DNA from 3 places in the Thalassospira lucentensis genome. Region 2 is predicted to be linked to each of the others. Evidence: predicted binding sites of a transcription regulator. Region 2 holds the regulator's gene; each other region holds the start of a gene.
The links. The regulator LexA, encoded in region 2, represses DNA repair genes until DNA is damaged. The targets are predictions, from matches to a motif close to ATGTTCTANTTTGGTTC.

Region 1: uvrA (excinuclease ABC subunit UvrA) is a predicted target of LexA. The motif match lies at 4,105-4,121, and genes of this name have one in related genera.
Region 3: R1T41_RS16840 (PA0069 family radical SAM protein) is a predicted target of LexA. The motif match lies at 5,534-5,550, and genes of this name have one in related genera.

The regions. Positions count from the first base shown of each region.
Region 1 covers NZ_CP136684.1:3,743,804-3,751,505, reverse strand. Annotated here, with positions in the region: gene R1T41_RS18130 (SIS domain-containing protein) at 1-593, shown strand, start outside; gene nagA (N-acetylglucosamine-6-phosphate deacetylase) at 593-1,729, shown strand; gene R1T41_RS18120 (Gfo/Idh/MocA family protein) at 1,773-2,840, shown strand; gene fbaA (class II fructose-bisphosphate aldolase) at 2,861-3,940, shown strand; gene uvrA (excinuclease ABC subunit UvrA) at 4,132-6,960, shown strand; gene R1T41_RS18105 (hypothetical protein) at 6,983-7,702, opposite strand, start outside.
Region 2 covers NZ_CP136684.1:3,914,812-3,922,513, forward strand. Annotated here, with positions in the region: gene trpC (indole-3-glycerol phosphate synthase TrpC) at 1-462, shown strand, start outside; gene moaC (cyclic pyranopterin monophosphate synthase MoaC) at 462-962, shown strand; gene lexA (transcriptional repressor LexA) at 1,110-1,817, shown strand; gene R1T41_RS18950 (ComEC/Rec2 family competence protein) at 1,870-4,002, opposite strand; gene gltX (glutamate--tRNA ligase) at 4,129-5,538, shown strand; gene R1T41_RS18960 (citrate synthase) at 5,649-6,956, shown strand; gene R1T41_RS18965 (VOC family protein) at 7,032-7,472, opposite strand; gene lpxB (lipid-A-disaccharide synthase) at 7,520-7,702, opposite strand, start outside.
Region 3 covers NZ_CP136684.1:3,466,844-3,474,545, reverse strand. Annotated here, with positions in the region: gene R1T41_RS16865 (MFS transporter) at 1-1,017, opposite strand, end outside; gene R1T41_RS16860 (helix-turn-helix domain-containing protein) at 1,014-1,541, opposite strand; gene R1T41_RS16855 (LysE family translocator) at 1,656-2,288, opposite strand; gene rfbB (dTDP-glucose 4,6-dehydratase) at 2,401-3,456, opposite strand; gene R1T41_RS16845 (inverse autotransporter beta domain-containing protein) at 3,807-5,432, shown strand; gene R1T41_RS16840 (PA0069 family radical SAM protein) at 5,565-6,728, shown strand; gene R1T41_RS16835 (tyrosyl-tRNA synthetase) at 6,809-7,087, opposite strand; gene R1T41_RS16830 (helix-turn-helix transcriptional regulator) at 7,385-7,702, opposite strand, start outside.

The sequences.
Region 1 (7,702 bases), 170 kb from region 2:
GTGTTGCCGCGACCAAATCCTATATCGCAACATTGTCTGCCATCGCACAGATCGTTGGCGGATGGACGCAGGATCCGGCATTCAGCAAGGCACTTGTCACCTTGCCCGCATCACTTGAAAAGGCACTTGGCAAGGATTGGCTTGATGCTGCCGATGCGATTGCAAAATCAGACGGTCTTTATGTGATCGGTCGCGGCCCTGCTTTTGCCATTGCACAGGAAGCTGCCCTTAAATTTAAGGAAACCAGCAGCCTGCATGCCGAAGCTTTCAGCGCGGCCGAGGTGAAGCATGGCCCGATGGCACTGGTAACCAAGGACTTCCCGTTACTGGTATTTTCCCAACAGGATGCATCGCGCGAAAGTGTCGAGGGTTTCCTCGAAGAAATGCGGGCGAAAACCGATAACCTTTTTGCGGCCGAAACCGGTCACGCCGATATCAAGGGCCATCTCCCTGTGGTCGAGGATATCCACCCTCTTCTGGCCCCCATCGCTATGATCCAGACATTCTATACCTTGGCAGAACATGTTGCCTTGGAGCGCGGGTGCAATCCTGATGCGCCGCCGCACCTGTCCAAAGTCACGGAGACGCACTGATGACCGATTTTGCAATCACCAATGCGCGCGTTTTTGACGGCACCGATTTCCAGTCCGAAAAGGCCGTCATTGTTCGCGACGGGAAGGTCGATGCGATTGTCGGAAACCGCCATATCCCAGAAAATATCTCGGTGATTGATGCGGGAAATCAGATACTTGCGCCCGGCCTTATCGATGTTCAGGTCAATGGTGGCGGCGGCGTCTTGCTAAATGACGAACCAAATATCGACGGTATTCGCGCGATCATGGCGGGTCATCGTAAATACGGCACAACTGCCATGCTGCCGACCCTAATCACCGATCACCGTGATAAAATGGAAGCCGCGATAACGGCCGTCACCGATGCGATCAGTCAGGATGTGCCGGGCATTGTCGGCATCCATCTGGAAGGCCCGTACCTGAATGCCGAACGCAAAGGCGTGCATGACGCGAACATCATCCGCCCGATGGAAGATGACGCGATTGATCTTCTGACCCGCCTTCCCAATGGCCGTATCCTGGTGACCATGGCCCCGGAAAAGGCCGCCAAAGGCACAATTAAAAAGCTGGCTGATCGTGGCGTTCTGGTTTGCGCCGGTCATACTGCGGGCACTTATAGCCACATCCAGGCTGCCATTACCGAAGGCATGCGGGGCTTCACGCATTTGTTTAATGCCATGAGCCCGATGACCCACCGTGAACCCGGTGTTGCCGGTGCTGCGATGGCCGACGACAACACTTGGTGCGGACTAATTGCTGATGGCTATCATGTTCATCCCGCCGTTCTGAAAGTTGCCATCCACGCCAAGGCAAAAGGCAAGATCATGCTGGTGACCGACGCCATGCCAACGGTCGGAGCAGACGAAAAACGTTTTGTTCTGGGGGGAGAGGAAATCATTGCCACCGATGGTCGCTGCGCGCTGGCGGATGGCACATTGGCCGGGTCGGACCTCGATATGATCGCAGCGGTTAAAAACTGCGTTGAAATGGTCGGCATCGATCTTGGTGAAGCCCTTCGCATGGCATCCCTCTATCCGGCCACATTCCTGAAACTTGATGATATCATGGGACGCATTGCACCGAGCTATCAGGCCGACATGATCCTGTTTGATGATGACTACAACGTCACGCGCAGCTGGATCAAGGGCGCAGAATAATCTCAGCATAACAAAGCATTAAAAACTTATCAGGAGGCATAGCATGAAGCCGGTTCGTATTCTTGTCGTCGGTCTTGGCAATATGGGATTATCGCATGCAAAGGCCTATCACGCGCTTGACGGATACGAAATCGTCGGACTGTGTGCACGCTCCGAAATCCCGGCAGAAAACCTTCCGGATGGTTTTGCTGCCTACCCGCAATTTACCGATTTTCACACTGCGTTGGCGGAAACCAGCCCCGATGCGGTCTCTATCAATACCTATACCGAAACCCATGCCGAATTCGCCATCACGGCGTTTGAGGCGGGGGCGCATGTCTTCATTGAAAAGCCATTGGCAGCGACCGCCGAAGATGCCGAACGTGTAGTAAATGCCGCCAAAAAGTATGATCGGAAGCTGGTGATTGGCTATATCCTTCGCCATCATCCGTCTTGGGCAAAATTCGTTGAAGTTGCAAAGACACTTGGCAAGCCGCTGGTCATGCGCATGAACCTGAACCAGCAAAGCAGCGGCGCCTTTTGGGAAACCCACAAACGGTTGCTTAACAGTGTTTCCCCGATTGTTGATTGCGGCGTGCATTATCTGGATATGATGTGCCTGATGACCGGCGCGAAACCGGTATCGGTCAGTGCCATCGGCGTACGTCTGTCTGACGAAGTTGCACCAGAAATGTATAACTATGGCCAATTGCAGGTGCGCTTTGATGACGGATCGGTTGGCTGGTACGAGGCCGGTTGGGGCCCGATGATCAGCGAAACCGCCTTTTTCGTCAAAGATGTGATCGGACCCAAGGGTTGCGTTTCCATCACCGATGTTGAAGAAAAAGGTGCCGGTTCGGCTGATATCGACACTCATACAAAGACGAATGCCTTAAAGCTTCACCATGCTGCCACAGATGCAGCCGGAAAATTTACACAATCTGACGAAATCATCCGCACAGACGACGAGCCCGATCATGACGGCCTGTGTCTGCGTGAACAGCAATTTTTCCTAAAGTCTATAACGGAAAACCTTGACCTTACGCAGCATATGGAAGATGCATTGGGCTCCTTACGGATCGCCCTCGCTGCGGATCAGTCGGTACGCACGGGGGAAACAATAATACTCTGACCCCCAGGAGGAGTACCCACATGCCTTCCGTTAAACCCGGTGTTGTTACCGGTTCTGCCTACCGTGACCTTGTTGCTGCCTGCAAGCAGGACGGTTACGCCCTTCCCGCCGTCAATATCACATCGTCCAGCACGATGAATGCCGCCCTTGAAGCCGCTGCAAATGCCGGTTCTGACATCATCATTCAGCTTTCGAATGGCGGTGCACAGTTCTTTGCCGGCAAGGGCATCAAGGACGCCGCAGCAGCCCGTGTCGTGGGCGCTATATCGGCAGCACGTCATGCCCAACTGATGGCTGAGTATTATGGCGTTGCTGTCGTCATGCATACCGACCACGCAAACCGGAAATTCGTTCCGTGGGTCGATGAAATGCTGAAATGGAGCGAAAAAGCCTATGCCGAGACAGGCAAGGCGCTTTACAGCTCCCACATGCTGGACCTGTCCGAGGAATCGCTCGAAGACAACCTGTCGACTTGCGAAGAATTCCTCAAACGCATGGCCAAAATCGAAATGAGCCTGGAAATTGAACTGGGCGTGACCGGCGGTGAAGAAGACGGCATCGGCCATGATCTTGACACCAGTGTCGAGGAAATCGATCCGCGTCTTTATACCCGTCCCGAAGAAGTCGAAGAAGCATATCGCCGTCTTGCTCCGCTTGGCCATTTCTCGGTCGCGGCGGCATTCGGCAACGTTCATGGCGTTTACAAACCGGGTAACGTAAAACTTCGTCCGGAAATCCTTCTGGAATCCCAGAAATACGTTTCGGAAAAGCATAATCTTGGCGACCGTCCGCTGGACTTCGTGTTCCATGGCGGTTCGGGTTCGGAAAAAGAAAAAATCGAAGAAGCAGTCGGCTATGGCGTCTTTAAGATGAATATCGATACCGATACCCAGTTCGCCTATTCGCGCCCGGTTGGTGAATATGTCGAAGCCAACGCACGTGCGTTCAAGTATCAGGTCGATCCGGATACCGATCAGCCCTACAAAAAACAGTACGATCCGCGCGTCTGGGTCCGCGAAGCCGAACTTTCGATGGCAGCCCGCCTCGAAGAAGCTTTCAAGGATCTTGGTGCAACCGGTCGTTCGGTTACCAAAGGCTGATCGTTCAGGATTGCAAAAGCCAGATTAACCCGCCGGTTTGTCCGGCGGGTTTTTTCTTGCATTGTCTTGCGCTACGACAAAAACAAACTACTCCTGACAGATACTGACAGGAACTGTCAGGGGTGCGCTTGCGTATCAGGTTTGGCTCCTCTATACCTTTTCCCGAACATTACAGGAACAAAAGGCCCGACATGCTGACGAAAATTTCGGTTCGCGGTGCGAAAGAACATAACCTGCAAAATATCGATGTTGAACTGCCCCGCGATTCTCTGGTGGTGATCACCGGTCTGTCTGGGTCGGGTAAAAGTTCGCTGGCGTTCGATACGATTTATGCCGAAGGACAGCGTCGTTATGTCGAAAGCCTGTCAGCATATGCGCGCCAGTTCCTTGAACTGATGCAGAAGCCCGATGTTGAATATATCGACGGCTTGTCTCCTGCCATTTCCATCGAACAGAAAACCACATCGCGCAACCCGCGTTCGACCGTGGGAACGGTTACCGAGATTTATGATTATATGCGTCTTCTTTGGGCGCGCGTCGGCATTCCCTATTCCCCGGCAACCGGTCTTCCGATTGTCAGTCAGACCGTATCACAGATGGTTGACCGCGTTATGGAAATGCCCGAAGGCACGCGACTTTATCTGTTGGCACCGTTTGTTCGTGGCCGCAAAGGGGAATACAAAAAGGAACTGCGCGATTTGCGCACGCGTGGTTTCCAGCGCGTCAAGATCGATGGAGAAATGTATGACATCGACGAAGCGCCTGAACTGAACAAAAAGCTCAAACACGATATCTCGGTCGTGGTGGATCGTCTGATCGTCAAGGAAGGGATCGCAACTCGCCTTGCGGACAGTTTTGAAACCGCCCTCGAACTGACAGATGGCATCGTTCTGACCGAAGATGCAAAAACCGGCGAAACAACCGTGTTCTCGGCAAAGTTCGCCTGCCCGGTTTCCGGCTTCACGATCGAGGAAATCGAACCTCGCCTGTTTTCGTTCAACAACCCGTTTGGCGCCTGCCCGGCCTGTGATGGTCTTGGCACCCAGATGGAATTCGACCCGGAACTGGTCGTCCCCGACGAAGGCAAAAGCCTTGATGATGGCGCTGTTGCGCCTTGGGCCAGCACCACGTCGAAATATTATTTGCAAACGTTGCGCGCAGTTGCCAAGCATTTCGGCTTCAAAACCAATGTCGCATGGGAAAAGCTTCCGAAAACAGCACAGGACATCATCCTGTATGGTTCGGGTGATGAAGACGTAACGGTAACCTATGATGACGGTTCACGCAGCTACAAGGTATCCCGCCCGTTCGAAGGTGTCATTCCCAACATGTCGCGCCGCTGGCGCGAAACCGATAGCCAGTGGGCACGCGACGAACTGTCGAAATACCAGACGGTTTCAAGCTGTCCGACCTGCGAAGGCCACCGCCTGAAACCCGAAGCGCTGGCCGTAAAGATCGATAAATGCACGATTTCGGAAATTACCGACCTTTCGATTGGCAAGGCTGCCGACTGGTTCCAGGCGCTTGAAGGCAAACTGAATGAAAAAGAAACCGAAATCGCGCGACGTATCCTGCGTGAAATCAATGATCGCCTGCGATTCCTGCGCGATGTCGGGCTGGATTATCTGTCGATGTCACGCACATCTGGCACCCTCTCGGGCGGTGAAAGCCAGCGTATCAGATTGGCGTCGCAGATCGGGTCGGGCCTGACCGGTGTCCTTTATGTTCTGGATGAACCATCCATCGGCCTGCATCAGCGCGATAATGATCGGCTGCTTGATACCCTGAAACGTCTTCGCGATCTGGGCAATACCGTCCTGGTTGTCGAACATGACGAGGATGCCATTCGTGCCGCCGATTATGTCGTCGATATGGGCCCCGGGGCCGGGATCCATGGCGGACGGATTGTTGCCGAAGGAACCCCTGAACAGATCCAGCAAAACCCGAATAGCCTGACCGGCAAATACCTTGTCGGGGTCGAACAGATCGCCGTTCCCAAGGAACGCCGTAAAGGCAGTGGCAAGTCGATTGCGATCAAGGGGGCACGCGCCAACAACCTGCAAAATGTTGATGCCGAATTCCCGCTGGGTAAATTCATCTGTGTTACCGGTGTTTCAGGTGGTGGCAAGTCGAGCCTTGTTATTGAGACGCTGTATAAGGCGCTTGCAAAACGGATGCATAATGCGCGCAATCATCCCGGTGCGCATGACACCATTACCGGCATCGAACATATCGATAAAATCATCGATATCGATCAAAGCCCGATTGGCAGAACCCCGCGTTCCAACCCCGTGACCTATACCGGGGCCTTTACACCGATCCGTGACTGGTTCGCGCAATTACCCGAAGCCAAAACGCGCGGTTACAAGCCCGGGCGTTTCTCGTTCAACGTCAAGGGCGGACGGTGTGAAGCCTGTCAGGGCGATGGTGTGATCAAGATCGAAATGCACTTCCTGCCCGACGTTTACGTCACCTGTGATCAGTGCAAGGGCAAACGATATAACCGTGAAACGCTGGAAATATCGTTTAAAGGTAAATCGATATCTGACATTCTTGACATGGCGGTTGAAGAAGGTGCTGATTTCTTCAAGGCAGTTCCGTCCATTCGCGACAAAATGGAAACCCTGAAACAGGTGGGGTTGAGCTACATCCATCTCGGTCAGCAGGCAACAACCCTTTCAGGTGGCGAAGCGCAACGCGTGAAGCTGGCGAAGGAACTGTCAAAGCGGGCCACTGGCCGCACGCTATACATCCTTGATGAACCCACCACCGGGCTTCATTTCCATGATATCCGCAAGCTTCTGGAAGTGCTGCACACCATTGTCGATCAGGGCAACACGGTGGTTGTGATCGAACATAACCTTGATGTCATAAAAACTGCCGACTGGATCATTGATATCGGTCCCGAGGGTGGTGATGGCGGCGGCAAGCTGGTTGGTTGCGGCACACCAGAGGCCATCATGGCCAACGAGGAAAGCTATACCGGTAAATACCTTAAACGCCATCTCGGCCTGAAGTAATGCCGTAAAGCGAAGCGGGACCCTAGCCCGCTTCGACCCGATCCTCGACCCGTTTGACCAGTGCCGAACTCAACCGTTCGCTAAAACCTGACAAGAAGGCCAGCACCAGCACGATGGAAATCTGTTGCCCGGCACCGGGGATCGTTCCGATCTGGTCCATGTCGGAAATATTGTGCAACTGATCCAGCGGGATCGGCAGAATACCGGCACGCAGTGCCAGTAATACGATCAGCGCAAAACAAAAACCAAGGCAGGGTCGAAACAGGAAATTGAAGAAAACCGACGCTGGTTCCATCTCCGCCCAGTCGACATCCTTACCCAACCGCATCATCATGCTGACCAGCGCCCCTATCGCGCCGAAACTGCCGACAAAAAACAAAAGGTCATAGCTGAACCCGAACAGCTTACCATTCCCGGTACTAACAACCTGGTCTGCCTGCAAAAACAGCATCACCGAAACGACAAGCAATATCGGTGACAGGGCAAGTGCGATTGCGGCCACGCGCATTGATCGGAAAAATGCTCGCTGTGTGCTGTCCAGATGATCGCGCCCGCCTGAAAGGTCGGAAAGGTAGCCATGGACAAACCCGTCGCGTCCCTGATTGAGCGCCAGCAACATGACAATGGCATCTGATGTTTTGCGCATCTGCGCATCGTCATCAAGCCCCTCATCCCTGCGCCACCAGCGTAGAAAAGACCGCATGACAAGCGAGGCCCGCCATCCCTGCCTTGTGGCGACAAC
Region 2 (7,702 bases):
GCGGTTGACCTGCCGGTCCTGCGCAAGGATTTCATGCTTGATCCCTATCAGGTGACCGAAGCCCGGGCGTTGGGTGCCGATTGCATCCTTCTTATCATGGCCGCCCTTGAAGATGCCCAGGCAGCAGAGCTTGAAGACGCCGCACACAACCTTGGCATGGATGTCCTGATCGAGGTGCACAACGCACCGGAACTCGAACGCGCACTGAAACTGAAATCAAAGCTGCTTGGCGTGAACAACCGCAACCTGAAAACGCTCGAAGTCTCCCTGACCACGACCGAAGAACTCGCTGGCATGGTTGATGACAGCCGGATGCTGGTCGCCGAAAGCGGCCTGTTCACACATGATGACCTCGACCGGATGGCAAAGGTCGGGGCGCAATGCTTCCTGATCGGCGAAAGCCTGATGCGTCAGGACGACGTCACCGCCGCCACCCGTAATATCCTTGGCCTCGCGGCCTGATACCGGAACAAGATACAGGCATGGCAGACAAACTTTCGCATATCGACGCCGCTGGTAATGCCGTCATGGTCGATATTTCGGCCAAGAGCGATACCGCGCGCATCGCCGTCGCAAAGGGCCGTGTCCTGATGTCGGCGGAAACGGCCCGGCTGATTGCCGAACACGGCCATAAAAAGGGCGACGTTCTTGGCATCGCCCAGCTTGCAGGAGTCATGGGGGCCAAGAAAACCCCCGACCTGATACCGCTATGCCATCCCCTGCCTCTGACCTCGGTCGAAGTCACCTTGGAACTGGCAACCGATACCGACGCAGTCGATATCGTCGCGACCTGCAAGACCACAGGCAAAACCGGCGTCGAAATGGAAGCCCTGACCGCCGTTTCCATTACCGCACTGACAGTATTTGACATGTGCAAGGCGGTAGATAAATCCATGCGGATTACAGATATCCGCGTCGTCCATAAGGAAGGCGGAAAATCGGGTCTTTTCACCGCCGACTGACCCCCGAAAGTACCGGAATTTCGTTTCTTGACCGAAAGAATGCCCTTAAACAGCGATTTTTCGGGTTCTGGTGCTTGACGAACGGCAAGAACCAAAGTAGAACATTCATGTATTCGGTTTGTTCTTATTACTGGTTCGGGAAAAATCATGCTGACGCGCAAGCAATACGAATTGCTGGTCTATATCGATAATTACCTTCGCGATCATGGCATCTCGCCCTCCTTTGACGAGATGAAAGAAGCCCTGAACCTGAAATCCAAATCCGGCATTCATCGCCTGATTACCGGGCTTGAGGAACGCGGCTTTATCCGACGCCTCGCCCATCGGGCCCGCGCGCTCGAAGTTCTGCGTCTTCCCGATAATAACGATGATGACGCGGCTGAAACACCCGCCAATGTGACATCCATCGCAACCGCGCGAAAGGCCGCCCACCGGCCGGCAACCGTGCCATCGGCCTTCTCGGACTCTGGTGAATCCGTCTCCCTGCCGCTGTTTGGCCGGATCGCGGCCGGTACCCCGATCGAAGCCCTTCGCGATCAGACCACAATGGTGCAGGTTCCTGCCGCCCTTTTGGGGACCGGCGACCACTATGCGCTTGAGGTTTCCGGTGATTCGATGATTGATGCTGGCATTCTTGATGGCGATACGGTTCTGATCCAGCGGTGTGAGCAGGCCAATGACGGCACCATTGTTGTCGCATTGGTTGACGACGCCGAAGCCACCCTGAAACGTCTAAAACGCGGTCGCGGCGAAGTTCTGCTGGAACCGGCCAATGCACGTTATGAAACGCGTGCCCTGTCGCCGGACCGTGTCCGCATTCAGGGACGCCTGATAGGTCTGCTGCGCCAATACTGATCAGACAAATACCGGAATATCGAAAACGCCGTCAGCCCGTCTGGCGGCGTTTTTATTTGACCACTCTGCCCCCGATAATAATCCACGGCCAGGTGTCGGACGTTTCACGCACGGTTTCAATCACCGGAGCACTCCCCGGTCGCAGGGAAACCGATACACCGCCCTGCCACCACAGCATGTCATCATCAATGACCGTCACATCACGCGCGCAGATATCACGCGGCATATCGCGTTTCAGGCTGATGATCATATCGGCATGGCGGCACGCATAGAACGGATTGGCAAAATCATTGGCAACAATCACCCGCTGTCCTCCGACACTCACAGAACAAACCGCGGCATCGCATTTCTCGATAATCTGATCGACATCATGATCAGCAATGCCAAACCGCGCCATCCAGACCGATTGCTGAAAATCCGATATGCCTTCGGGCAGGATAAGCCTGTTTTGCTCCCGGTCCCGGATGGCCCAGCTTTCCTGATCCCCGGAAACCAGAATATCCGCCGGGCGATACAGGATTTGCGCCATCATCGCCACGCATAGCGGAATGACAGCCAACCGGGCAATCGCGTTCCCCCGCCAGACCAGCCACCAGGCAATCGCCATCATGATACCGATGGCAAATACGGCACTGAACTGCTCGACATGCCAAAGCCCCCACGCCTGATCGGCAGCAAGAGAGGCCGTTTCAATCAGCAGGGTCAAACCCGGCTTCATCAACCACAAGGGCAATGCCCCGGCCCCGAACGGCATCAGAACAAGCGTCGCCACAATCAAAGGCATCACCCAAAACGCCATAACCGGAATGGCAATCAGGTTGGACACGATCCCGATCATCGAAATCCGCCCGAAATGAAACCCGATGATCGGGGCGGTCACTGCGGTTACCAGCAATCCGGTCACCACCAGCCCGGCAAAAAACAGCCAAAGCCGGAAGGCCCATGACCGGTCCCCAGACGCCTCAAACCATCGCCTGCCCGGCCCATCGTAAAATGCCACCAGCACCGATACCGCGGCAAAGGAAAGCTGAAAGCTTGGCCCCAGCACCGCATCGGGTCGCAATATCAAAACAACAAGCGCCGCAATCGCCACCAGCCGAAGCGATATCGCCCGCCGGTCCAGCAACAACGCCGCCCAGACAATCGTCAGGGTGATAAAGGCCCGCTGTGTTGGCACACTGGCCCCCGACAGGCCAAGATAAATCACGGCGGACACCATCGCCCCGATGGCCGCCCATTTCTTGATCGGAAACCGCAATGCAATGGCCGGAATGGCCGCCAGGCCAAACCGCAGGAAAAAGAACACCGTCCCGCTTAAAAGCCCCATATGCAGACCGGAAATCGCCAACAGATGCGCAAGCCCCGATTTGCGCAGATCATCCGCCGTCTCTTCGCCGACATCACCTCGTTCGCCAACGATCAGCGCCTTGGCAATGCCTGATTCAGGCCACGCAAGAACACGATCAATTTCCTCCATGATCGCAAGACGCAAATACTCGATCCGTTCCGATAACGGTTGCAGAAAACCCGCATCCGCCGCCGTCACCACACGGTATTGATGGCCAAAAACAAAACCGGTTGCCCCGATCCCGTCCAGATACAAACCGCGTGAAAAATCCGGATCCCCCGGAACGGACGCCGCACGCAATGGAAACAAACGCGCCTTGGCAGCAATCCGGTCCCCGACTGCAAGCCCGTCCCCACCCGGCAGGCTCAATCGCACCTTCCAGTCAAATGCCCTGTCCTCAAGCCCCGCGATCCGGATCGGCACCACGGTCATGCGCATCCGCCCGCCGCGCGGCTCCAGCAGCGTGATGTCGCCCTCGATCTCTGTCATGTAAAGCGTCTTGGTCAGAAGCCCGGATGGCGCCATTTCAAGATGGATGGATGCGATCAGCAACCCGCTGCAAAAGCCGGTCATTAGCAAAATGCCGAAGAATGGCAAAATCCAGCGCCGCGAAATCCACAATCCCGACAGCAAAAGAATCACTGCAAGCCCGGTTTGCTCGACTGTCAAACGCGCTGGAAGTGAAAAATACGTCCCGCATCCCAACCCGAAGAATATAACCGCACACAGGATCCAGGAATTTCTGCGCGCGGCCAACAACAATCCAGTTTGCGAAATTAATTCCGCAACATATTGATTTTTATTAATTCCATTGCGACTTATTCGACGAATGTACAATAGCCTGCCCGGCACACAGTTTCTATCTATCATCGGCTGTGGTGCAACACCGCCGCATATGTGTTATAGCGTGCACGCCAAAAGTCATTACGACAAGCAACAACATCCAGCCAACGGATAGAGTGAATGACGGTTGTTACCCGTTTTGCCCCGTCTCCGACCGGGTTTCTGCATATCGGCGGCGCACGCACCGCCCTTTATAACTGGCTTTACGCCAAACACACCGGCGGCAAATTCCTGCTGCGTATCGAAGACACTGACCGGGAACGTTCAACCCCCGAAGCCGTCGAAGCCATTTTTGACGGACTGAACTGGCTTGGCCTGACCGCAGACGAAGAACCGACCTTCCAGTTCGCCCGTCGCGACCGCCACGCCGAAGTCGCCCATGAACTGATCAAGGCCGGCAAAGCCTATTATTGCTATTGCTCGCAGGAAGAACTTCAGGAAATGCGCGAAAAGGCGCGCGCCGAAGGCCGCCCGATGAAATATGACGGTACCTGGCGCGACCGCGATGCCTCCGAAGCCCCGGCTGGCGTCAAGCCCGTCGTGCGCCTCAAGGCGCCGCAGGAAGGCGATGCCGTAATTTCCGATCAGGTGCAGGGTGATGTTCGCGTTGCCAATGATCAGCTTGACGATTACGTCATTCTGCGGGGCGATGGCACACCGACCTATATGCTGTCGGTCGTGGTGGATGACCACGACATGGGTATTACCCATGTGATCCGTGGTGATGACCACCTGACGAACGCATTCCGCCAGAAAGCACTTTATGACGCCATGGGTTGGGATGTCCCGACATTCGCCCATATTCCGCTGATCCACGGGCCGGATGGCGCCAAGCTGTCCAAACGCCATGGTGCGCTCGGTGTTGACGCCTATCGCGATGAAATGGGCTTCCTGCCCGAAGCCGTAAACAACTACCTGCTGCGTCTTGGCTGGGGTCACGGTGACGAGGAAATCATTTCCCAGGATCAGGCCATCGAATGGTTTGACATCAAAGATGTTGGCAAGGGTGCGGCCCGTTTCGACTTCGCCAAGCTTACCAACCTGAATGGCGTTTATCTGCGTCAGGCAGATGATACCCGCCTTGCAAACGACATTGCACCGCTGATCGCAAAACAGATTGGCGTCGATGCAATTGACGCAGCGCAAAAAGAAATCTTGATCAAAGGCATGTCAGGGCTTAAAGAAAGAGCCAAGACACTCATCGAGCTCGCCAACTCTTCGGCCTTCTATGTTACAGACGGCGTCACGTCGTTTAACGAGAAAGCTCAGTCCCTGATTGATAGCGCCCCCGAAGGCCTGTTTGCCGAACTGGCAAAGGAACTCGACGCGCTTGAAAACTGGACCGAAGAGAACGTTGACGCAAGCGTTCGCAACATTGCCGAAAAACTCGATCAGAAGCTCGGCAAAGTCGCGCAGCCCTTGCGGGCCGTGCTCACCGGTTCCAACTCATCGCCTGGCATCTTCGAAGTAATGATTGTGCTTGGCAAATCCCAAACGCTGAAACGCATCCGCAAATTCGATGCTAAATAACGGCGTAGAATAAAAAACTTAAACACTGAATTTGCGCTTTGTGCGCCGCAGCACTATGCTGCACACAACTTGAAAACCGTGTTCGTTCAAACAGGGAAGGAAAAATAGTCATGGCTCAGAATTCCAAGACTTCCCACACCGTGACACTGACCGACAATGCCACTGGCAAGTCGATCGAATTGCCGGTGATCGAGGGTAGCGTTGGTCCGTCTGTAATCGACATTCGGAAACTCTACGCCGATACCGGATATTTCACCTATGACCCGGGTTTCACCTCGACCGGCTCCTGCCAGTCCGAGCTGACCTATATTGACGGCGACGTCGGCATTCTGCGTCACCGCGGCTATGCCATTGACGAACTTGCCGAACAATCCGATTTCCTCGAAGTTTGCTATTTGCTGATTTACGGCGATCTGCCGAACGCAAAAGACAAGGCGCAATTTGAAAATGACATCACCATGCACACCATGGTGCATGAACAGATGCGCAACTTCTATAACGGTTTCCGCCGCGACGCCCACCCGATGGCCATCATGTGCGGTGTGGTTGGCGCGATGTCTGCTTTCTATCATGACAGCACCGACATCAACGATCCGAACCAGCGTCTGATCTCGGCCTATCGCCTGATCGCGAAAATGCCGACCATCGCAGCGATGGCGTACAAATACTCGATCGGTCAGCCGTTCCGTTACCCGAACAACAAACTCGGCTATGCAGAAAACTTCCTGCAGATGATGTTCGGCAATCCGTGCGAAGAATATGAAGTCAATCCGGTTCTTGCACGCGCAATGGATCGTATCCTGATCCTTCATGCCGACCACGAACAGAACGCATCGACCTCGACCGTTCGTCTGGCCGGTTCTTCGGGTGCAAATCCGTTTGCATGTATCGCTGCCGGTATTGCATCCCTCTGGGGTCCGGCACATGGCGGTGCGAACGAAGCCGTTCTTAAAATGCTGAACGAAATCGGCGATGTGAAAAACATTCCGGAATTCGTCAACAAGGCAAAAGACAAGAACGATCCGTTCCGTCTGATGGGCTTTGGTCACCGCGTTTACAAAAACTACGATCCGCGCGCCAAGGTCATGCAGGAAACCTGCCACGAAGTTCTCAAAGAACTCAACGTACAGGACCCGCTACTTGACGTTGCACAGGAACTCGAACGCATCGCACGTGAAGACGAGTACTTCATCGAGAAGAAACTCTATCCGAACGTCGATTTCTATTCGGGCATCATCTTCAAGGCGATGGGCATTCCAGTCAGCATGTTCACCGTGCTGTTCGCAGTCGCCCGTACCGTCGGCTGGATCGCCCAGTGGAAAGAAATGATCGAAGATCCGTCGCAGAAAATCGGCCGTCCGCGCCAGCTGTTCACCGGTGTTTCCGAACGTCCGTTCGTTCCGGTCAACAAGCGCTAATCTGCGCCAATACCGACATAGAAAAGGCCCGGAATTTTCCGGGCCTTTTTGCTTTTTGATCAACCGGTTACGGCATTACCAGGAACCGGTATTTTCCATGCTGGCCCAAGGCTCCGCCGGGGCAAGGCTTTCGCCCTTTTGCAGGAATTCGATCGAAATCCCGTCCGGCGAACGGACAAACGCCATATGACCATCGCGCGGCGGGCGGTTGATGGTGACACCGGCATCCATCAGCTTCTGGCAAAGCGCATAAATGTCATCGACCTCATAGGCAAGATGGCCGAAATTGCGCCCGCCGGAATAGCTTTCCGGGTCCCAGTTATAGGTCAGTTCAAGTTCCGGGGCCTTGTTGGCCTTCGCACTGGCTTCGTCGGCAGGCGGCGCAAGATAAATCAGGGTGAAACGCCCCTTCTCGCTTTCAATGCGCCGGGTTTCCTTCATGCCAAGCAGATCGCAATAAAAACGCATGGATGCATCAACATCCTCGACACGCACCATGGTGTGCAAATAACGCATTGGAAATGGCTCCGTCATTCATTGGGTCAATGAAGCCAAACTATGCGTTATTGCCCGCTAATGCCAGCCTTGGCCGATGAATTTTTCTCTATGATTTCAATGATGACATCCGCGGCCTTCTCGCTTGGTGGACGATCACCAAAGCCAAGCATGGTTGTGGCCGCATCAAACCCATCCAGTTGCGTGGTCCGGCCTGCACCGTCTGCCATCAGCGATTTCAGAACCGGGAT
Region 3 (7,702 bases), 450 kb from region 2:
GGTCAAAAAACCGATCATCAACCCGGTGGCGGGCCGATCCCGAAGTGCCTGTACCCCCCACACCAGATACACCCCCGTTAACGTGACATAGGCACCGCCAAACAAAACCCCGCCCAAGAACGTTACGGCCATAAACGTGCCTGTTCCCGCGGCAAGAATACCGGTCGCCATCAGTGCCAGAAAAGCCCAGTGCACCCGGTTGATCCCGAACCGGGCCACAAATGCCCCTGCCCATGCACCGGCAATGCCACCGATCCCGATGGCAACCCACAATGCACCGCTGCCGCTTTCCCCCAGATCAAGCTGCATCCGTGCAAGCTGCCCGCCAAATGACCAGATTGCCGTGCTTGCCGCCCCCATCAGAAAGGCCGCGCAAATCAGTCTGGCGACATCCCCTTTCAGGGACGGCATTCCACCTTTGGCCTGCTTGGCCGCGGCCTTTGTCCCGCGCGGAATTGTCCGTATAAGGGCAATCGTCAGGATAATGGCGGCACCGGCAAATACCGCAAAGACAAGCCGCCATTGGCCACCAATCATCAACGCAATCGGCCACGATAACATCACGCCAATACTGGTCCCGGCATTGATCACGGTATTGGTCATATCCTGCCGGTCACGTCGCACTGCCACCGCAACAGCCGCGGCCATCGGCGGCGATGCCAGACCGGTGCTGGCCCCGGCAATCATAACAGCCACCGCCAGCCAGACCGCATCCGGCGCGACGGCAATCCCGGCCATGCCGACCGCGGCAACACATGCCGCCGCCGTCGCAACCACACGGGGGCCAAGGCGTTCGGTCGCAATCGCAGAAATAATAATGAACAGGCAATAGCCCAAAAATGACCCGCCGGAAATCACCCCGGAAACCGTCGGGCCAAGTGACAATTCCGCATCGATTTGCGGTAACAGAAGCCCAAAGGCAAATCGGGCAAAACCATAACAAATGGCAATCAGCGCAAAGCCGACAAGACCAATCTGAACCGCCGGGCTGACGGCAGGTTTGAAATCGGGCTTCATAAACGCGCCTGTGCAACAAGAATGGCCGCCGCCTTGCGTGCGGCACTTATGGCATCCATCCCGCGATAAACTGCGGCGGCCACGGCTCCTTCAAACAAAACCAAAATCTGTTCTGTCAGTTCCCCATGATCCCCGGCCCCCAGATCGCGCTGGACGATTTCGGCAATTTTGGCTCTGGTTGCCTCTTTGTGTGTCAGGACAACATTGGCAATTTCCGGGATGTCACCCCCGGTTTCACCGTAACTTCGCAAAAACAGGCATCCACGCCCGCCTTCATCACGCGTCCACTGCGCCAGCACGTCAAAGATTTCATCAACGGTCTGCACATCAAGGCGTTCCATGAAACGCCGTTCGCGCGCGCCAAGCACCAGCGCCATAAGCGCTGTCTTGCTGCCGACATGTTTGTAAAGTGTGCGACTGGAAAGACCCGCTTCCTGCGTCAGCCGATCCATGCCGGTTGCGCTAAAGCCATTACGATCAAAAAGCCGCTCGGCCGTTGCAATAAGGTTTGTCTTGATATCCATGGGCACAGCGTAAAACGATCGTTTTACACTGTCAACACAAGCAGCCCCTGCCGGTTTGCCCAGCAAGACAACCCGACACGGCAACCAGGTCCGATTTCAGCGTATGAAACGCCGTTAAGGCCGGAACATCGCAAGCTTGATGCCAAACGCAATAAACACGCTGCCGGTCACGGCCTTTAACGCGCGCTGGAACGATCCATTGCGTGCCATCCCGGTCAGGCGCGACAACAGAATGATCATGGTCGAAAACCAGATGATATTGATGCTGGCATGCACACAAACCAGCATGAAGGCCGATGTAATCGCGCCCTCGCCGACCGGAATGAATTGCGGAAATGCCGCAAGGTAGAAAATCGATACCTTGGGATTAAGCGCATTGGTCAGGAACCCTTCGCCATACGCCACCAGAAGCGTCCTGCGGCGTTTGGCCGGCGCGACTTCTGCAACGGTTTTAACCCCGCGCCATGCCTCGCGCAGCGCCTTGAACCCGACCCAGCAAAGATATGCCGCACCGGCAATCTTAACCATCATGAACAGTTGCGCCGACTGCACAAGGATCACCGAGATCCCCAAAATCGACAATGTGCCATGCAGGTAAAAGGCAGTCACGAAACCGGCAACATTGGCAAAGCCTGCCGCGAGGCCGGATGTCGGAACGGTTTTGGCAATCAGGACGCCATTGGGGCCCGGCGACATCACCAGAAGGGCAGTGACAAGTGTGAAGCTGATAAACTGTGCCCAATCCATCAGGGTGGCTCCTTAAAAGGGGGTGGCCACGAAACTATAAATGGATTGTAAAAACCGGCAAGCGCGCGATTGTACCGATACATCGCCCCTTATCCCGGCCAGCAGGGCGAAATCAGCCCTGCCCCAGCCGTTGCAGATCATATTCATGATCAAGAATCGCCTGCCACCAGTCGCGATTGTCGATATACCATTTCACCGTCTCGCGCAGGCCCGATGCGATATCATGCGTCGCCTTCCAGCCAAGCTCGGTCTCGATCTTCGTCGCATCAATCGCATAACGATGATCATGCCCCGGACGGTCGGTGACGAATTCAACAATATCATCGAATTTCGTGATCGGCACATCCTCGGCCAGTTCACATACCAGATCGAATATCTGGCGCACCATATCGATATTGCGCGCCTCGTTCCGCCCGCCGACATTATAGGTTTCCCCGACCCGGCCCTGCTCGACAATCAACGCCAGCGCACGGGCATGATCATCAACATGCAGCCAGTCGCGGATATTGCGGCCATCGCCATAAACCGGCAACTTCCTGCCACGCAGGGCATTGATGGTCATCAGCGGAATGAATTTTTCCGGAAACTGGAACGGACCATAATTGTTCGAACAATTGCTGATCACCACCGGCAGGCCATAGGTATGGCACCACGCCCGCACCAGATGATCCGATGATGCCTTGCTTGCGGCATAGGGGGAATTGGGCCGATACGGACTTTGTTCGGTAAACAGCCCATCATCGGGGCCAAGCGATCCGTAAACCTCGTCGGTCGATATGTGATGGAACCGGAACCGTTCCCGATCATCCGGCGAAAGGCCGCGCCAGTAAACGGCCACCGCTTCAAGCAAGTGATAGGTCCCGACAACATTGGTGTTGATAAACGTCCCCGGCCCGTCAATCGACCGGTCCACATGGCTTTCCGCCGCCAGATGCATGACCGCATCCGGGCCGAAATCATGAAGGGCCGCCGCAACCGCAAGCGGATCGGCAATGTCGGCCTTGATGAATTGATAATTCGGCAGATGATCGATGGTATCAAGACTGCGCAGATCGCTGGCATAGGTCAGTTTGTCAAGGTTAAGTACTTCCCAGCCACGTTCAAGAACCAGATAACGACACAGGGCTGATCCGATAAATCCCGCCCCGCCAGTCACCATGACGCGCATCACTAACACCTTTATCCTGTTGGTCTTTTTCTTACCCGACAGAAAAACACCTAAAAATGGCCCCGAAATGGCAATCAAAAAGGCAATTTAAAAGGTCGATGAAAAACGCGACTCAATAGTCCTCTTTTACGCGCCTCGCCCTGTTTTCTATCCATAAAGCGCAGTGGTTATCCAATTTGCGCAGGAAAATATCGCATCCCTGCCATTGCTGTGGCGACCCATGCACAAATCCCCTAATCCTCGGACTTGCATTTCATGAACTGGCTTAACTGCCGGCCTGACTGATGCGCGATATGTCAGCGATTTTTCCTGCCGCACAGAAGCCAGAGCAAAATGATTGAAGACAAAAAATGAAAAAATATGCGGTTGGATTTGTCTGTAGCTGCGTCGTTGCTTTCGCGCTATCCGCGCATGCTCAGGACGCGGAAGGCGGCAACAAATGGGGACCGCATATCGACCTGGAAGGCAAGGCCGGCACCGACCGGAACCTTGGCGAAACCGATCTGTTCATTCCGCTATGGCAGGATGACGATACCCTGACCTTTGCCAATATCCGCGCACGGATGGATGATGCCAACAGTCACGAAGGCAATTTCGGTGTCGGCATTCGCCAGATGCTTGATAGCGGCTGGAATATTGGCGGCTATGGTTATTTTGATCGCCGCCACAGCGCGTATGACAACAAATTCAATCAGGTGACTTTCGGGGCCGAAGCCCTCTCGCTTGACTGGGATTTTCGCGCCAATACCTATATGCCGGTCGGCAAGACAAGCTATATCGAAGACAGCCTGAGTACGGTGGATTTTTCCGGCACCACGATCATGTACCGTCAGGGCGAAGAACGCGCCCTTCGCGGTTTTGATGCCGAAATCGGCTGGCGCGCACCATTGTTTGAAGCCACAGCACCACAACAATTGCGCCTTTACGCAGGCGGCTATCGCTTTACCGACGACGATGTGGACACAGTACAGGGACCTCGCGGGCGGCTTGACCTGACCTTTGATGAAATACCGTTCCTGTGGGAAGGCTCGCGCTTTTCGCTGGGGGCTGAAATCCAGCATGACGATCCGCGCGGCACACAAAGCTTTGCCAGCTTCCGCCTGCGCATCCCGCTTCAGGATTTTGGCGACAATCCCAAACCGCGCCTGAACGCTATCGAACGCCGCATGACCGACCCGATCATACGCGACATTGATATCGTCAGTCAGGCCGGGCAATTCACCACGGCAGAGGAAATAACAAGCACGGCCAACGGCAACACCATCACGCTTGTCAGCAGCGCAACAACAGCAAGTGCCGACCTCGCCACGACCATCTCATCCGCCGGTACCAATTCGACCGTGGTCCTGAATGGCAGTTTTGCCAACGTGAACAGCCGCCTTGATGTTCAAAACGGCCAAACCATCATGGGAACGGGCAATCTTGATGTTAAAACACCTTCCGGTCGTACTCTGACCATCACCACACCGGGTGCCAGCCTGAGCGGCCAAGGCGGCACTCCGCCCGGCTTTGGCAGTCCAAGCCATATTTTCAACATGGCCGACAATAGTCGCCTTGTTGGCGTTACTGTCTCAACCACCTCCGCGGGTGCGACCACAGCAGTGCGGATCAACGGCGTGAATAACGTCGAAATCATCAATAGCACATTGACCAGCAACGCTACGGGCAACACGTCCTTTGGCATACAGGTTATCGGAAACGCACAAAACACCGTCATTCGCGGTAATACGATCACAGCCACCAGTAACGATACGTTTGCCTATGCCCTGTCAGTCATCGGATCAGACAACCTCGTCTTCGAGAACAACACACTCAATGTCAGCGGGGCGGCAACCAACCACCTGATCTTCTTTAACCTTAACAATACGAATCTCTCCGGCGCCGGTAACAGCGGCAATGTAAGCACATGCAATGTCGGTGGCGGGACAAACACCGGCTCCATCAGTTTCACGACAGCAACGCCGACCTGCCCGTAATCAGGAATGCTGTTGATAACCGGATGATGTCAAATCAACGGCCTGCCGCTGTCCGCGTTGATATCTGCGCGGGCAACCTGGGCACTGCGTATTTCGCTTGAATGTTCCTGTTTTGTTCTATATTTTGAACATATGCGAAACATCATCGAACCGACATCCGATCACATCGAAACCGCCCAACCGGGCGAAGGATGGAGCCATCCGGATTTTGATCCGGATCTGCTGCCCGCGCGCCGGCAAAAAGGCCGCGGGGCGGTATCGAACATTGATGGCCGATTTGAACGCCATATCCATCAGGCGGTCGATGATGGCTGGATGACCAGCCTGATGGAAGATCAGGACGCGCCGCGCATCCGTACCACCCTTGGCATTGATGGCGCGCGCAGCGTGATCACCAAAAATCAAAGCCCGGATGTGCCGTTTGATCGTTCGATCAATCCCTATCGCGGCTGTGAACATGGCTGCATCTATTGCTTTGCCAGACCAACCCACGCCTATCTCGGCCTGTCGCCGGGCTTGGATTTTGAAACAAAACTGTTCTGGAAGCCCGATGCCCCAGCACTTTTGCGCAAACAGCTCGCCGTCAAAAGCTACATGCCCGCCCCGATTGTCATTGGCACCAGCACCGATCCCTATCAGCCGGTTGAACGTGAAAAGCAACTGACCCGATCCATCATCAAGGTGCTTGGCGATTGCCACCATCCTTTTTCGATCATCACCAAAGGCGCACTTGTCACCCGCGACATCGACCTGATCGCGCCAATGGCCGCAAAAAACCGTGCGTCGGTCGCGGTATCGGTTACAAGCCTTGATCACAGATTATCCAACCTTCTTGAACCGCGTGCCTCCGCCCCGCACCGTCGACTTGATGCCATTCGCAAACTTGCCGATGCCGGTATCCCGGTCACGGTCCTGTGCGCGCCGATCATTCCCGGCCTCAATGACATGGAAATCGAAAATCTGGTTGCTGCGGTTCGCGATGCCGGGGCAACGTCCGTATCCCACATCGTCGTCCGCCTGCCGCTTGAAATCGCCGATCTGTTCGAAGAATGGCTCGAAGCCAATTATCCCGACCGCAAGGCAAAGGTCATGTCGCTGATCCGCCAGATGCGCGACGGCGAACGCTATCAATCCGAATTTGGCACCCGCATGCGCGGCACCGGCCCGATTGCCGATCTGATTGCCAGACGCTTTGATGCAGCACGCAAAAAACACGGCATGACCGGCCGGTCGCTCAACCTTGATTGCAGCGGATTTGTCCGCCCGAACGCGAACGGGCAGATGTCGCTGTTCTGAGATCACCAGCAACATCGCCCCCTCGCCCCCAAGCCCTGCTCGCGCGACCGGCGGGCACCAAGCCGATCACTCCGCCCCGATCACGCCGCACGACGGATCAGCATCGTCCTTTGGCCACCAACGGTAAGGCGCAAGACTTCGCCATCATCAAACGCGTAACTAAGGATATGATGATCGGGATCAACAATCTGTCTGTTCTCGATCATGACAGCACCACTTGCGACCAGTTCGCTCGCCGCCGTAATGGTATCGGCAAAACCCGCCATCAGAATAAGCGGCACCACCCCGATCCCGTCTTTCAGGGCATTGGGCGTGAAATCAAGTGTCGGCATGCGATCAGCAAGGGAGATATGGGTCATTTTCCGGTTTCCTTGTTGGTGGGGCCACCTCGGGCAAACCGGTTTATGGAAAAAACAAAGGCCGCCCTGGGGCAGCCGGTCTTGGTTTAATTTACAAACACATCAACAGGCGCCGCGCTATGTGCACGACGTAAAATAGGCGTTCTGATGTGTAACAATGTTTTCCATCTTCAAATCATTACGTACCTTATGCTGTCAGGTCAACCCTGATTGCAGCGGCCCTGATCGCCCCGGCGCTGAGGGGCAGGTGAAATTGCCATAAGCCGTGTTACCGGCAGGCCCGATCTGGAAATCCCCTTACTGTCCGTCGGGTGCAAAATAGCGTGCAGGCGTTACGCCATAGGTTTTGCGAAATGCTGCAATAAACGCGCTGATATTCTCGTATCCCAGATCGAGTGCGACTGTCGTTACCGATAATCCGGCCGCCAGCATCTCAAGGGCCGCAAGCATGCGCGCCCGCGTCCGCCACTGACCAAAACCAAAGCCTGTTTCCCGTAACATGTGTCGCCCCAATGTGCGGCACGGAATTCCGGCCCAGTCGGCCCATTGCGTCATCGACCTGCCATCAGAAAGATCAGCCATCAAGGCTTGCGCCAGACGCACCAGACGAAGATC